One region of the Solibacillus sp. FSL W7-1324 genome, then DNA from elsewhere that is predicted to be linked to it. Evidence: riboswitches for the same ligand, from Rfam matches in the RefSeq annotation. Region 1 holds a riboswitch; the other holds the start of a gene.
What was found. Region 1 has a riboswitch for glycine ahead of MKY71_RS07790 (amino acid permease). Riboswitches for the same ligand answer to the same signal wherever they lie in the genome.

Region 1 (7,562 bases):
ATTTCAGCGAACAGCAGTATTATTCATTAACTCTGTTCTATGCTCCATTATGGGCAGGGTTTTACGAGCAGCTACACGCCTATAAACAGGCAAGCCACTGCTTTAAGCAGGCACTAGATGCAAGTGAAAAAATACGGCAGCGAATGAGCAGCTAGGGGGTTAGGATTTGGAGTTAAAAAAAGAGTATTTTTATTTGTGGTTCGGGTTTGGTGCTTCAAAACTGGGCAGTTGGATTTACTTGATCGCACTCAATCTATTAGTCTGGCATTTGACCGAGTCACCTGCTGCTGTCGCGGGCATCTATATTATTGGTCCGATTGCCCGCATTTTGTGCAGCTTTTTTGCCGGCTCGATCGTCGACAGAACGAATAAAAGGATGATCTTGATTGTTTGTGATGTTTTCCGCGCCGGGATTGTCTTTTTGATGCCGCTGCTTTCGGAAATTTGGCTTATTTACTGTTTGATCTTTTTGGCCAATATCGCCGTCTGTTTTGCAAATCCGAGCAGCACATTTATGATTACAAAACTTGTTTTACCAAATGATCGCCTGCGTTTTAACGCGATCAACAGCATGCTCGGTTCAGGGAGCTTTATGATCGGCCCTGCGCTAAGTGGTGCCATTATCGCCATGAGCAGTACTGCGACGGCGATGTGGGTGAATGGGTTTATGCTGTTGTTTAGCGCATTTATGATGTATCTACTGCCAAATCAGGAGATCAAGTCGTCCACCCAGTCAACTGTACTCACACTTTCTGTTATCCGAAATGATTTTATAATGGTATGGGCGTTTATCTCGCAACGAAAATCGCTGCTTAAATTTTTCGTTTTGTATTCAACAGCACTGATGATTTGTTTTTCCCTCGATTCACAGGAAATGTCGTTTTTAAAAGACTTTCATAAAGTGACGGATTCTGTATACGGCATCATTGTAGGAATAACAGGAATCGGTGCCATTGTCGGTGGCTATTTGGCTGCCCGATTCGTGAAAAAACTGTCGCTCGTCTCGTACATCGGCGTCGGGTTTACATGTACATTACTTTCCTACTTTATATTTTACTTTTCGTCGAATCTAATGATTGCGGTCGCTGCATTTATTCTACTCGGACTGTTCATGGCGTTCAGCAATGCAGGCTACGCGACATTTTACCAGCAAACAATCCCGACTGAAATAATGGGACGGTTCGGCAGTTCATTAGGATTGATTGAAAGCTTGATGCAAATCTCTTTAACCTTGATCATCGGGTTTTTGGCGGAAATCTACACAATTCAGCTGACAACAAGCATCTTCGCTTTGATTGGCGTTGTCATTGCATGTATCGTCTATTTCCATCTGTTGAATAACAAAACTTTATTGACAAAGGAGGAGCTCACTTGATTACTTATGGAACTATTGCGCCGGGTTGAACTTTTGTGCAGCGGGGAGAGGGGCCGGATTTTCTAATATATCCACAGAAGTTCCAATATAATTTTATTTGTTCTAATATATTGCCGATTTTCTAATATAAGTGCGGTTTGTTCTAATATGTGTCCAGGATGTTCAAATAAAGTATGTACTTCTTCTAATATCCTGTCTCGATTATCTAACAAACCGCACAAATGTTCTAATAAAATTCAGACACGGCTTCTTCTCGCCCATTTTACCCGCTAAAAAGACTGTCCTAGACCTCAAATTTAAGGATTTTCTAATGACCAGCCCGGTTCTTCTAATATCACTTAAATTTCTTCTAATAAACCACTCTATTGTTCTAATAAAATTCGCCCCCCCCGGAATGGAAATCAATTTCACAATGAAAAAAAGCATCTTTCTAAAAGAAAAATGCTTTTTTCGACTCTTTATTTCTTACGAATCTTATAAAGAACAAATAGCGCGATAAACCATAACGGTGTTAAGAGCAGTGAAGTTCTTGTAGACTCGGAAATGCCCATAATTATTAATAAAAACAAAAAGAATGCCAATATTAAATAGTTGATGAATGGTGTTAAAGGTGCTTTGAAAATTGAAGTTTTATGTAAATCCGGATGACGCTTTTTGTAAATAATATGCGAAATCAGAATAATGCTCCAAACCCAAATAAAACAAATCGCACTAATTGTTGTCACGATACTGAATGCATCGTCCGGCATCATATAGCTTAGCAGTGCACCGATTGAAACGACAACTGCAGAAAATAACAGACCATTTTGCGGCACCGCATTTTTGTTTAATTTACCGTAAGCTTTCGGTGCTTGTTTATTATTACTTAAACTGAACAGCATTCGGCTCGTTGAGAACATCCCGCTATTCCCTGCAGAAGCAGCTGATGTCAGTACAACAAAGTTAATTAACCCTGCAGCAATCGGGATCCCTACCAATGCGAAAACCTGAACGAACGGCGAGCTTGCTGCGCTTAATGTATCCCACGGATTGATTGTTAAAATGACGAATAATGCCCCTACATAAAACAGCAGTATTCGAACGGGAATTTTATTGATGGCAGATGGGATGTTCTTCGGCGGGTTTGCCGTTTCAGCAGCCGCTACCCCTACTAATTCAACCCCAACGAATGCAAAGACTACCATTTGGAACGCCATTAAAAATCCAAATGCCCCATTCGGGAATAATCCGCCATGCTCCCATAAATTCGATACAGCCACTTTGCCTGTATCTGTTTCAAAGCCAATGATCAATAACACAATACCTATCGCGATCAACGCCACAATTGTGATAATTTTAATCAACGCAAACCAAAATTCCAGCTCTCCGAACAGTTTGACTGTCAATAAGTTCAAAATAAGTAACACGACTAAACATGCAATAGCCGGTACCCATTGCGGGATATCGAACCAGTACTGCGTGTACATGCCGACAGCGATAATGTCCGCCATTGCCGTCATAATCCAGCAGAACCAGTAAGTCCAGCCGGTAATATAACCTGCCCAATCCCCTAAGTATTCAGTGGCGAACTCGGTAAATGAAGCATAGCCGCCTTTTGATAAAAGCAATTCGCCAAGTGCACGCATGACGAAAAATAGTGCGGTTCCAACGATTAAGTATGCAAAGATAATAGAAGGTCCTGCAAGTGAGATCGCTTTACCTGACCCTAAAAACAACCCCGTTCCGATTGTTCCTCCAATCGCGATTAACTGAACGTGGCGATTTTTCAGATCGCGCTTTAATTCTTGTTGTTCCAAAACGATTCCTCCAAAGGATAAGTATTTTGTCTGTTTACACAGCGCAAAATAATAAGTACATCATCGCGGTCCATCAAGTAAATTTTTCTGGAATTAAAACAGGGACTGATATTATGCCAGTCCCTGTGTCTAAGAATAATCGATTTCACCTCTGTAAAATCGCGTCCAGATTTCAAAAATCTGTGACATCTATCGAGTACCTTTCTATAAACAATGAATTTACATCCACTATTAAAGAAAAGCGTCTCTCATTACTCTTCTGTCCTTTTGCCTGAGATTGTGAACCCTTCGGCGACGCGGATTATCGCGCTCTCTCCAGAAACTGCTCCCGCCAGTAGTTTTATCCACGACGATCAACGCTTGATATGTATGCAATTAGTTGCCTATAGGTCCTTGGCATCTTCCAATTCCCTATAGTTCGCGTTCAATACTATTATTGTACGATAATTCATACTACCAATTTTTTGCCCGTCTTACAATGGAAGTTCGGAGCCGGTTATTATCTAAATAGCAATTTAACCTTATTCCCAACATAATGTTTTCTTCTTGCAGAAAAATCATGACGAAAAAAATATTACACCGAAAATTCAATATTTTCAGTGTAATATTATATAGAGGAATTGGTAGCCCTCGTATTACTGTATTTGTTTACTTCAATTTTTCCTGAACCGTTTTATCCTCTTCATAGATTGTTCGATTGATATCGATCAGCTTACCCTTTGTTGTGTCGGTTTTTTTCATTTTGACAACATACGTATTGTCCAAAGCTATTTCTGTGCAGGCGATGTCTTCCTCACTGCGAAGATCTTCCGGATAGTTTAACGTAATGACTAAAGTATCCCCATCTTTTTCGATTTTTTCAATTTCTCTTCCACAACCATCCGAATACCCTGTGACAAACAGTACTTCCTCTGATTCAAAATCGACAGGTGGAACGGATTCAAAGCCAAAAATATCGGCCCAAGTCGTATACAGCTTTTCATCCTGGACAATTGAAATACTCGTACCTACCTCAGGAGGTATCGTATCTAAATGAAACAGTAATTCATAATCTACTTTATTTTCATCATTTTCTTTCTGTACAGGTTCGGTTGGATCGGATGATGTTTCATTTTCATTTTCTTTTGTATTACATGCCGCTAGAACTAAGATCATTCCAATGACCAGCATATAACTTAACCATCTCTTCATTGACATTCACCTCATCCCTTTCCTAATTAGTCGTATAAAAAGTAAAAAAGTTTCGAAATTTCCCTCATTATATTTGTTAATATTGGTTAATTTAAACTTACGTGAGAACGTTAAATAAACTAATAATTCAGCAAGTAAGCTTTTATTATAATATGGCGTATAATGTAGTTGTTTATCCAACTATTACACCATTCTCTTGGAGGGTTTGTACAAATGAGTACACGTATTGAAAAAGACTTTTTAGGCACATTAGAAATTCCAAAGGACGTTTATTACGGCGTTCAAACAACTCGTGCATTAGAAAATTTCCCGATTACTAAAATGACAATGCACCCTGAATTAATTCGTGCATTTGCCATCGTAAAGAAAAGTTCAGCACTTGCAAATGCTGCTATCGGCAAATTGGATCCAGTAATTGCTAATGCAATTGCACAAGCATCAGATGATATCATTTCAGGACTATTACATGACCAGTTCGTTGTAGATCCAATTCAGGGCGGAGCAGGTACTTCCATGAACATGAATACCAATGAAGTAATCGCTAACCGGGCACTTGAAATTTTAGGGGAAGAAAAAGGTACTTATTCAATCATTAGTCCTAACAGCCATGTCAATATGGCGCAATCAACAAACGATGCATTCCCATCAGCTATCCACATTGCAACAGTTTCTACATTAAATAATTTAATTATGGCAATGGAAATGATGCGCGATAGCTTCATCAGAAAATCAGTAGAATTCGATTCAATCGTTAAAATGGGTCGTACGCATTTACAGGATGCTGTACCAGTACGTTTAGGCCAGGAATTCGGTGCCTATGCTGCCGTTGTTTCTCGTGATATCGCCCGAATCAAAAAAGCGCAGCAAACAATGCTGCAAATCAATATCGGTGCAACTGCAATCGGGACAGGCCTGAATGCGGACCCTGAATATATGAAAATGGCAGTAGAAAACATCGCGACTTATAGTGGTTTCCCGTTCATTAAAGTAGACAATTTAATCGATGGTACACAAAACACCGATACGTATGCTGAAGTATCATCCATGCTAAAAATCGCCATGATGAATATGTCGAAAATCTGTAATGACTTACGCTTAATGGCATCAGGTCCAAAAGCCGGTTTCGCAGAAATCCGCTTACCGGAACGTCAACCAGGTTCTTCAATTATGCCAGGTAAAGTAAATCCGGTTATGCCGGAAGTTATCAACCAAATCGCGTTCCAAGTAATTGGTAACGATGTAACGATTTCACTTGCTTCAGAAGCAGGACAATTTGAGCTGAATGTAATGGAGCCAGTTCTCGTATTTAATCTGCTACAGTCAATTGAAATTATGACAAACGGCTTCACAGTATTTACAAAATACTGCCTGGATCATATTGAAGCAAATGAAGCGCGTCTGCATGATTTTGTAGAGCGTTCAATCGGTGTTATTACAGCACTTGCGCCGCACCTTGGCTATGAACGTTCAAGCCAAATTGCACGCGAAGCACTGCATAGCGGTAAATCTGTACGCGAACTTTGCTTAATGTACAACTATTTCACACTTGAGCAGCTCGATATTATTTTAAATCCATTCGAATTAACGCAACCAGGTATTGCTGGTGAACGTGCATTTGAAAAACAACAATAACATGTAAAACGAAAGCTCCGCCGAAATATTTCCGGCGGAGCTTTTTTCTTTACGTATAGAGCACTTCTTTTGCGAGTGAGATTGCACGCTTACTAACTTCCAATTTGTCGCCGTCCGCGTTCAGTTTCACAACACCATTTGGCTCATCAAAAATGGATTTCAGCTGTGCTTTCGGTTTGACTCCAACCATTACTGGTCCTCTTTCGGCCTCATCAGTTCGCAGCTTTTCCTGCTCTCGTGCGACACTTTGTTCTTCACCGATTTTCGGGAAGGCTGTAGTTTGTTGCTGTAAATTTCGGGGACGTGTCTGATTATTTAAACTTGAACTCCCTGTGCCAACAGATCGAATCATAAAGATCCTCCTTCATCTATCTTTTCTTACTTTTTCGTATATCAATATCCGCGTATATTTCGACTTCCTGTAGTGCCTGATTCGCTAGCTGATCCGCCTCACCATTTAGTTTGCGGTCGATATATTGATACTCCGGTCGGAGCCCAATCTTTTGCAACTTCGCATCGATTTTATCCGCCCATGTGGAGAGAACGCTATCGGTTACTGCCCATTCACCGTTCATTTCATTAATGACGACTTGGGAATCGCCGTAAATCTTAATTTTTTGATGATGGACACCCATTTCTTCAAGCTGTTCAACTGCAAGATTTAATGCTGCATATTCCGCTTCATTGTTTGATGTCAAATACTCCGCCAGCTGGTTCGTCCGCAAGCGATAGTTTTTCCCATTCTGTTTATAATAGACGACAATTCCTAAACCGGCCAGCTTTTCTTCTCTATTAAATCCGCCATCAAAGTACACTTCGACTTCGCTAGGTTCTGTTTCAAGAGATTTCAAATATTTTTTCAGCTCTTTCAATGTCCATGTACTGTCATGTTCATCTGTCATCACTATATTTTTTGTACGTCCTGTATTTTCCATATCCAGTACAAGCGTATAGGCATGTGCTGCCGGAATTGCCTCACTTCGCCATGTAATTTCCTGCTTCGACTTTGTCATGTATTGCCATTCAATCGTCAATTCCAATAGGCTCTCCCCTTCCATTTGTCGCTTGCTGCAAATCTTCCTTATAAAACCAGTTAATACACAATGTACTAACCATTATACCTACTATTAACGGTGGTGATACAAAAAATAAGAATTTCTCACTGCCAATAGGTGCTTTCATAAAGTATCCGAATACGACTGGCTGCAGAAAACAAAAAACAAAGCTTGTTAAGTAAAGTGCCCGTTTACTGTAATTTTTACGCATGATGTACAGGACATAATACCAGGGAATCACGACAAAAAAATAAATCGGCAAAACATAAATGATAATGGACGCGGCCGTTCCGAATGTGAACATATGATTCACATAAGGCAATGAAAATGCGATAAAGGCAATGACCGCCATGACATAAGGTAAAAAACCTGTTAAAATGATTTGCCAACTCTTCATCACATTCCCCCTATTTTTCATCATTATACCAAACACCATTTGCCTATACAAAATTTGCTTTTACGGGTATAGTACAGGGGGTGATAAAATGAAGATAAAATTTTATGAAAATAATG
Region 2 (7,562 bases), 610 kb from region 1:
AAAATTTATCGACCAGTCGATGTATGCCTTCCGGATTTCCACATTACCTTCCAGCTTCTTTAAAGAAAGTTTAGCAGTTCGAATATTACGACAGAACTACACCGTCCCGCTGCAAACATTATGTCACTTTCGGGAAAGTGTTGAACAGTTGTATAGACTGGCCAGACTGGAAAGCGGGTTAATATTACTTAGCGGTGCGACGGGAACCGGTAAAACGACCACGTTATATTCATTGCTCCACTATTGTTCACAGCATTTATCTCGACACGTCATTTCTTTGGAAGATCCAGTAGAAAGCAGGCAAGAGCAGCTGTTGCAAATTCAAGTGAATGAGCGAGCCGGAATGACATATTCGGCAGGTTTAAAAGCAATTTTGAGACATTCGCCTGAAGTGATAATGCTCGGGGAAATCCGGGACAGGGAAACAGCAAAGGTTGCCATAGAGGCGGCATTTTCCGGACACCTTGTTATTTCAACGATTCATGCAAAGGATACGGTGAACTGTATTTACCGGCTTCATGATTTGTCGGTTTCATTTGAAGAAATGCGGCAGATGCTAAGAGCGGTTGTTTCGCAGCGTCTAATCCAGACAGAGGAAAACGGTTATAAAGCTATTTTTGAATTTTTAACCGATGAACAATTGGAGCTTGCCTTTGAATCGATTATTCAGGAAAAATACTTTACATTACCTTATGAGCAAACATTGGCAGGTCAAATTGCAAAGCTTCAAGGAGACTACTATGAATACACCACTCCTTAAAAGGGCCACATCTGTTACTTTATTAAAAAAACCTGCCATAAAATCCTCGGAGCTCCCTACATTACTCCAACGAATTTCCACACTGTTAAATGAAGGTTATACATTTGGTCATAGTATCGAAATGCTGTTGCCCTATCATATAAAACAATATGAACCTGTCCAACAGGAAATATCATCAATATTGCGTGGTGGTGGCAGTGCAACGCAAGTTTTCCAGCTGCTTCGTCTAGATAGACAATATTTAGTCTCAATTGAGTTGGCAGAAGTGACGGGTAAGTTGAGCGAAGCAATTGCTCTTGTTGCAAAACAGCTCGTTTTCCAACAGCAGGCGAAAACAAAACTATTAAAAATAATATCGTATCCGCTCATTTTATTTTCATTTTTAATCGTATTATTTATCGGCTTCCGAACGTATTTTCTTCCTAACATGTCCACTGTTATTACATCCCGTGTTCATAGCGAATCGTCCGCGAGCATTCAGTGGTCGACGTTTTTCCTCCATATGCCGGACTACATTATAGCAGTCGGCATCGTTCTAAGTATTGTACTCTCCTTGGTAGTTTACCAAATTCGAAAAAAACGAATTGATCTCCAGCTTCATCTTCTGTTTAGAATCCCGTTAATCGGACTTTTTTGGCGCCTGTTTCTGACAAGGCAGTTTGCCCGCCATTTAGGAAATCTGCTATTAGCGGGGTTCTCGCTTCAAAAGGCATTCGACCATTTAAAAACACAGCAGCACCAGAAACAGATTGCCTATATTGCCGGTACCCTCCAAGAACGCATTCTTATTGGCGATTCATTGGAGCGGGCAGTGGAAATTGTCGGCTTTTTCTATCCGAAATTTGAACATTTTATAGCACATGGTGAAGCGAGCGGTTTGCTGGGACGGGAGCTGATTTTATATTGTGAACTTTTGGATGAAAAGCTTCAGAAAATTATTGAACGAATGCTGGCGATTATTCAGCCCCTGCTTTTTGTGATTATTGCCATTTGTGTCATTGCTGCGTATTTAAGTATTTTAATCCCGATGTATGATGTTATTGATTTTATATAAGAAGAGGTGGAACAGATGAAAAATGAAAAAGGATTTACATTAGTTGAAATGCTTGTGGTCTTATTGATTATCTCTGTTTTGATACTCGTAACTATTCCAAATATATCCAAACACTTCACATCGATCGATGAAAAAGGTTGTGATGCCTATATACTGATGCTTCAAGGACAAGTCGAGGCGTATAAGCTTCATAATAATGAATATCCCGCTTCAGTCTCAGATTTAATTACGAAGGGTTATATTATGAAAAAAGAAAATGAAGAGGATAAGGATTTGAAATGTCCGGATAATACGAAAATCGATATTGTAGAGGGTAAAGTTGTATTGGTAAAAGGAACGTAGTGATGAAGCAGAAAATTAAATCAGCTGTAACGGATGAAAAAGGTTTTACATTAATGGAAATGCTTATTGTTCTCTTTATTTTTTTAGTAATCAGTTCAATGATTCTCTATTTTTCACAAAAACCGTTGATGGTCTACACAGAAAAGCAGGTGATGGACCAAAATGAGATGTTAATTCGCATGACACAATTATTATCCATTGAGAAAGGAACACCTCATAGTTTTGAAATTCTTAACTGTCAGTGGATTCGAATAAAGGAGCGCAATACTGCTGACATTGTTTATGATCAGAAAATAGCGCGGCCTATCGATATGTTTTTATCTACACCTTATAACCGGCTCATATTCAATACCCAGGGGAACGTCCAGGCGTTTGGTCGTCTTACGTATCACTTTGAGGATACAAGCTATCAGTACTCCGTCAATATCGGGAAAGCGAGAATTTTTGAAAAGGAGGTTTTTCATGAGCCAGGAAGGACTAACACTTGTTGAAACACTGTTAGCGGTCGTCATTTTATTTTTCCTTTCGTTGACAATCATTCCGCTCACATTTAATATGAAACAGCAAATTGCCATTCAAAAAGTTCAAACACATGCAGCGGAAGCAGCTTTTATAGGAGCGATGAAATATAAACGGTATGGACAAACATCCGGGATGCAGCAAATTGACGATGTACAGTTTCAATGGCATTATGACGGGCGCCAAGTATGTGTGCATTATGATCTTAATAATAAGAATGAGGAACTGTGTGTATGAGGGAGAGGCGAATATTAAATGAGCGGGGTTTTACATTACTGGAGAGCTTATTTCAGTTAACCGTGTTTGTACTTTTTAGTTCGATTACCCTGCTAATTCTTTTATGGGTTCGGGATCTTCGACAGATTGAAATGATGAAAGATGAAGTGAACTGGGAATTGTTCGTATATGATCTTCATCAATACAATATGAATTCCGCATCCGGTAAAGTGCTCAGTTCGAGTATGCTGCAACTTGAAATATTAAATGATCCCGAGGAACGGTTATTTGTCTTCGATAAATCTGCAGAGCATTTACGTAAAAGGTCGAATAAAGGAGGAAATGAAATTATGCTGCCTTTTGTTGAGAACTGGGAGCTTGCGATTATCGGAAATGAATTGAACATGAAGGTAGTGATGAAAGATGGAACAAAACGAGAAAGGGACCTCGTATTACCATTACCTCCAAAATGACAAAGGTACACTATTTCTCTTGGCAGTATTTTTATTATTCATCGTTTCCGGAGCTGCCGTTTTCTATACAAATGCATATTTTGCGCAAATAAAAGTATATAATTCATTGGAATCTATTTACGTTCGTGCTACGATAAATATACTAAATTTACCTTAAAGTTCGACTTCTTTTTGCAAAGTCGAAAAAATGTCACATTATGCGATATGATTGACAAAAACAATTGGATGAACAACGCAAAATGAGAACGATAAAGGTGAAGGTGTAATGAATTAAGTAGTCCGTAATTAGAAGAAGGTGAACAGCATGCGTAAAATTTATTTAGTTGGATTTATGGGGTGCGGAAAAAGTGCGATAGGCAGACGTTTAAGTTTTTTCTTGAAAATGCCGTATTACGATATGGATCATGAAATTGTAAGACAGCAGGGTATGACGATCCCAGAAATTTTCGAGAAATACGGCGAAGCACACTTCCGAAAAATCGAGACGGAATTTTTAAAGAATTTCCGTGATGAAGCATGCATTATCGCTACAGGCGGTGGGGTAGCCGTGAATGAAGAAAACAGGAGAATTATGCGCCAAACAGGGCTTGTATTTTTTCTGGATGCAAAATTTGAAGATATTTATAAGCGTATTCGGAATGATAAGAACCGTCCCATTGTTCAATCGACAACGGAGCAAGAATTGGAAAACCTGTATCACCAACGAAGAAAGAGTTATCGACTAGCTGGTCATATACAAGTACTGACAGCCGGGAGAACATTAAGACAGATTGTTGAGTACATCGGCTTTCAAGTAAAACGTCTTAAAGGCGAATGATATATCAATATTGATTTTTAATGTTCGTGTTTTGAATAAAATTAAAAAAAGATTGCGTTTGCATTATATTCAATGTTAGGATATTGCTAAGAAGAGCAATAACATGAAGTAAATAATCTAACGCGGATGATGGTACGGGGAGAGAACGTGATGTCACGTCGCCGAAGGAGCAAATAGCGATGCTATGAATCTCTCAGGCAAAAAGACTCGTATTGGACGCAACTCTGGAGAGTGCTGTAATAGCAAATGTTGCAAACAGCCACCAAAGGGGAAAGCCTGTATTGTGATAGTGGATCAAATTCAGGTGTAACTTTCAGGTGCAAGGACAGAGAATCTCGGTAAAGGGGATTCGTCTGTCTTTTTTTTATGGAGAAATCAGCTCTGAAATATTCTGATGATTCTAATAAAAAGATAGATTTACATTTCAATCGTGTAATGTTGCTTCCCCTTTGCAAGATAAAACGAACCTACATAACTAAAGGAGGAAATGAACATGACAAATGAAGTAATGCTAAAGCGCACACCACTTTTTGACGAATACGCAAAGTATGGTGGGAAAACAGTTGATTTTGGCGGCTGGGAATTACCGGTACAATTTTCTTCAATTAAAGAGGAGCATGATGCGGTACGTAACCGTGCAGGGCTTTTTGATGTATCCCATATGGGAGAAATTATCGTAGAAGGTCCGGATGCACTTGCTTATTTACAAAAGATGCTATCTAACGATATTTCCAAGATTGCAGTTGGCGGTGCCCAATATAGTGCCCTTTGCTACGAAGATGGCGGTGTTGTGGACGATTTACTGACATACCGTTTGGAAGAGAACCGTTATCTTCTTTGTGTAAATGCAGCAAATATTGAAAAGGACTTCGAATGGTTACAGCAGCATGTTGAAGAGAATGTCAAAGTGACAAATCTGTCAAATGACTATGCTCAAATCGCCCTGCAAGGACCATTATCTCAAGAAGTGCTCCAAACATTAACAGCAACAGACTTATCGGGAATCAAATATTTTAAATTCCAGGATAATGTGGATGTAGCAGGTCATTCGGTTCTTGTGTCCCGCTCTGGTTATACAGGGGAAGACGGATTCGAAATCTACGGTGCACCAGCAGCGATTGTTGATCTTTGGAACAAAATTTTGGAAGCAGGAAAAGACAAAGGGGTAGTAGCTGCCGGTTTAGGGGCACGTGATACACTTCGTTTTGAAGCTTGCCTGCCATTATATGGCCAAGAAATTTCAAAAGACATTTCACCACTGGAAGCGGGCATTGGCTTTGCAGTAAAATTGGCGAAAGATCCGCAATTTATTGGTCAGCAAGCATTAATTGACCAAAAAGAAAATGGCCTGACACGTAAATCTGTAGGTATCGAAATGATTGATAAAGGTATTCCTCGTCACGGCTATAAAGTATTTAAGGATGGCGAAGAGATCGGCTTTGTAACTACAGGAACTCAGTCACCAATGACAAAGCGCAATATCGGTTTAGCTTTAATTGACGCAAAATTCACAGAAGTTGGAACTGAACTAGAAATCGAAGTACGAAAAAATAGAGCAAAAGCTGTGGTGGTAGAAACGCCATTTTACAAGCGTGCAAAATAAAGGAGAACTTCAATCCGCGGGGATTCTCCCCCTTGATTGATAGTTGAACCAATCTCCTGCATTTCGAGGAAGATAAATAACTACCCGTGATTGCGGGATAAAACTTTTGAAAAGAGGGTTAACAATGAAACATCGTTATTTACCAATGACGGAACAAGATAAACAAGAAATGTTAGACCGTATCGGGGTTGCGACAATTGATGAGCTTTTCGAGGATATTCCTGAGAAAGTTCGCTTCCAAGGAAGCTACAATATTAAGCCTGCGAAGTCAGAAGCCGCTTTAATGAAGGAACTTGCACAACTTGCAGCAAAAAATAAAGATACAGCGAGCAATGTTTCGTTTTTAGGTGCAGGTGTCTACAATCACTATAAACCGGTAATTGTTGATCACGTGATTTCACGTTCGGAGTTCTATACAGCATACACACCATACCAGCCGGAAATTTCTCAAGGTGAACTTCAAGCAATTTTTGAGTTCCAGACGATGATCGCAGAACTGACAGGCATGGATATTGCAAACTCTTCTATGTATGATGGCGGTACGGCATTGGCAGAAGCAGGTATGCTTGCTGCAGGACATACACGTCGCGGTAAATTACTTGTTTCAGGAGCTGTTCATCCGGAATATCAAGATGTTGTAAAAATGTATGCGACAGGACAATCAATTGAAGTCGTGACAATTCCGACAAAAGACGGTGTGACAGATATCGAAGCACTTAAAGGCCTTATTGATGATCAAACAGCCGGTGTAATCGTTCAATATCCGAACTTCTTTGGTCAAGTTGAAAATCTGCAGCCGCTTGCTGATATTACACATGATGCAAAAGGATTGTTTATCGTATCTGCTAACCCGTTAGCTCTTGGCGTTTTAACACCACCAGGAAAATTAGGCGCAGATATTACAGTTGGGGATGCACAAGTATTCGGAATTGCAGAAGCATTCGGTGGTCCACACTGTGGTTATTTCGCGGTAACGAATAAATTAATGCGTAAAGTACCTGGCCGCCTTGTTGGGGAAACAGTAGACCAGGATGGACGTCGTGGTTATGTATTAACATTACAGGCACGTGAGCAGCATATCCGTCGTGATAAAGCGACATCTAATATTTGTTCAAACCAGGCATTGCTGGCACTTGCTTCTTCAGTTGCAATGACAGCTCTTGGAAAACAAGGGATGCAGGAGATGGCGAAACAAAATATCGTGAAGACACGCTTTGCTAAAAATGCATTTGAAGCAGCTGGCTTTGAAGTGATCTACCAGGGCGCACACTTCAATGAAATCGTAGTAAATACAAAGCATAATGTAACAGAACTAAACAAAGCATTAATCGAAAAAGGCATTATCGGCGGCTTTGACTTAGGTCGTGTTTATCCGGAATTAGAAAATCATGCACTCATTGCTGTTACGGAAATCCGTACAAAAGAAGAAATCGAGCAATTAGTTGCAGAAATGGGGGCTTACAATGCATAACGAAAACCAATCACTCATTTTCGAAATTACAAAACCAGGTCGTGTCGGCTATAACTTAGAGCCATTGGATGTTCCTGATTTTGATCTAGAAGAACTTCTGCCAAAAGAGTTAGTACGTCAGGAAGCGGCTGAACTGCCGGAAGTTGCAGAATTAGATATTATGCGTCACTATACAGCACTTTCAAAACGTAATCATGGTGTGGATTCAGGGTTCTACCCACTTGGTTCATGTACGATGAAATATAATCCGAAAATCAATGAAACGGTTGCACGCTATGCTGGTTTTGCCAATGTTCACCCATTACAA

Region 2: another riboswitch for glycine. It lies ahead of gcvT (glycine cleavage system aminomethyltransferase GcvT); the one in region 1 lies ahead of MKY71_RS07790 (amino acid permease).

Annotation. Positions count from the first base shown of each region.
Region 1 is NZ_JBBOYH010000001.1:1,613,571-1,621,132, reverse strand. It holds gene MKY71_RS07800 (sugar-phosphatase) at 1-155, shown strand, start outside; gene MKY71_RS07795 (MFS transporter) at 167-1,375, shown strand; gene MKY71_RS07790 (amino acid permease) at 1,834-3,171, opposite strand; glycine riboswitch at 3,421-3,500, opposite strand; gene MKY71_RS07785 (dehydrogenase) at 3,820-4,362, opposite strand; gene aspA (aspartate ammonia-lyase) at 4,576-5,994, shown strand; gene MKY71_RS07775 (DNA primase) at 6,044-6,346, opposite strand; gene MKY71_RS07770 (DUF771 domain-containing protein) at 6,363-7,034, opposite strand; gene MKY71_RS07765 (ATPase) at 7,018-7,446, opposite strand; gene pgeF (peptidoglycan editing factor PgeF) at 7,535-7,562, shown strand, end outside.
Region 2 is NZ_JBBOYH010000001.1:2,227,512-2,235,073, reverse strand. It holds gene comGA (competence type IV pilus ATPase ComGA) at 1-760, shown strand, start outside; gene comGB (competence type IV pilus assembly protein ComGB) at 741-1,814, shown strand; gene comGC (competence type IV pilus major pilin ComGC) at 1,830-2,156, shown strand; gene MKY71_RS11035 (prepilin-type N-terminal cleavage/methylation domain-containing protein) at 2,159-2,647, shown strand; gene MKY71_RS11030 (type II secretion system protein) at 2,619-2,912, shown strand; gene comGF (competence type IV pilus minor pilin ComGF) at 2,909-3,364, shown strand; gene MKY71_RS11020 (shikimate kinase) at 3,669-4,181, shown strand; glycine riboswitch at 4,308-4,400, shown strand; glycine riboswitch at 4,404-4,512, shown strand; gene gcvT (glycine cleavage system aminomethyltransferase GcvT) at 4,675-5,784, shown strand; gene gcvPA (aminomethyl-transferring glycine dehydrogenase subunit GcvPA) at 5,909-7,255, shown strand; gene gcvPB (aminomethyl-transferring glycine dehydrogenase subunit GcvPB) at 7,248-7,562, shown strand, end outside.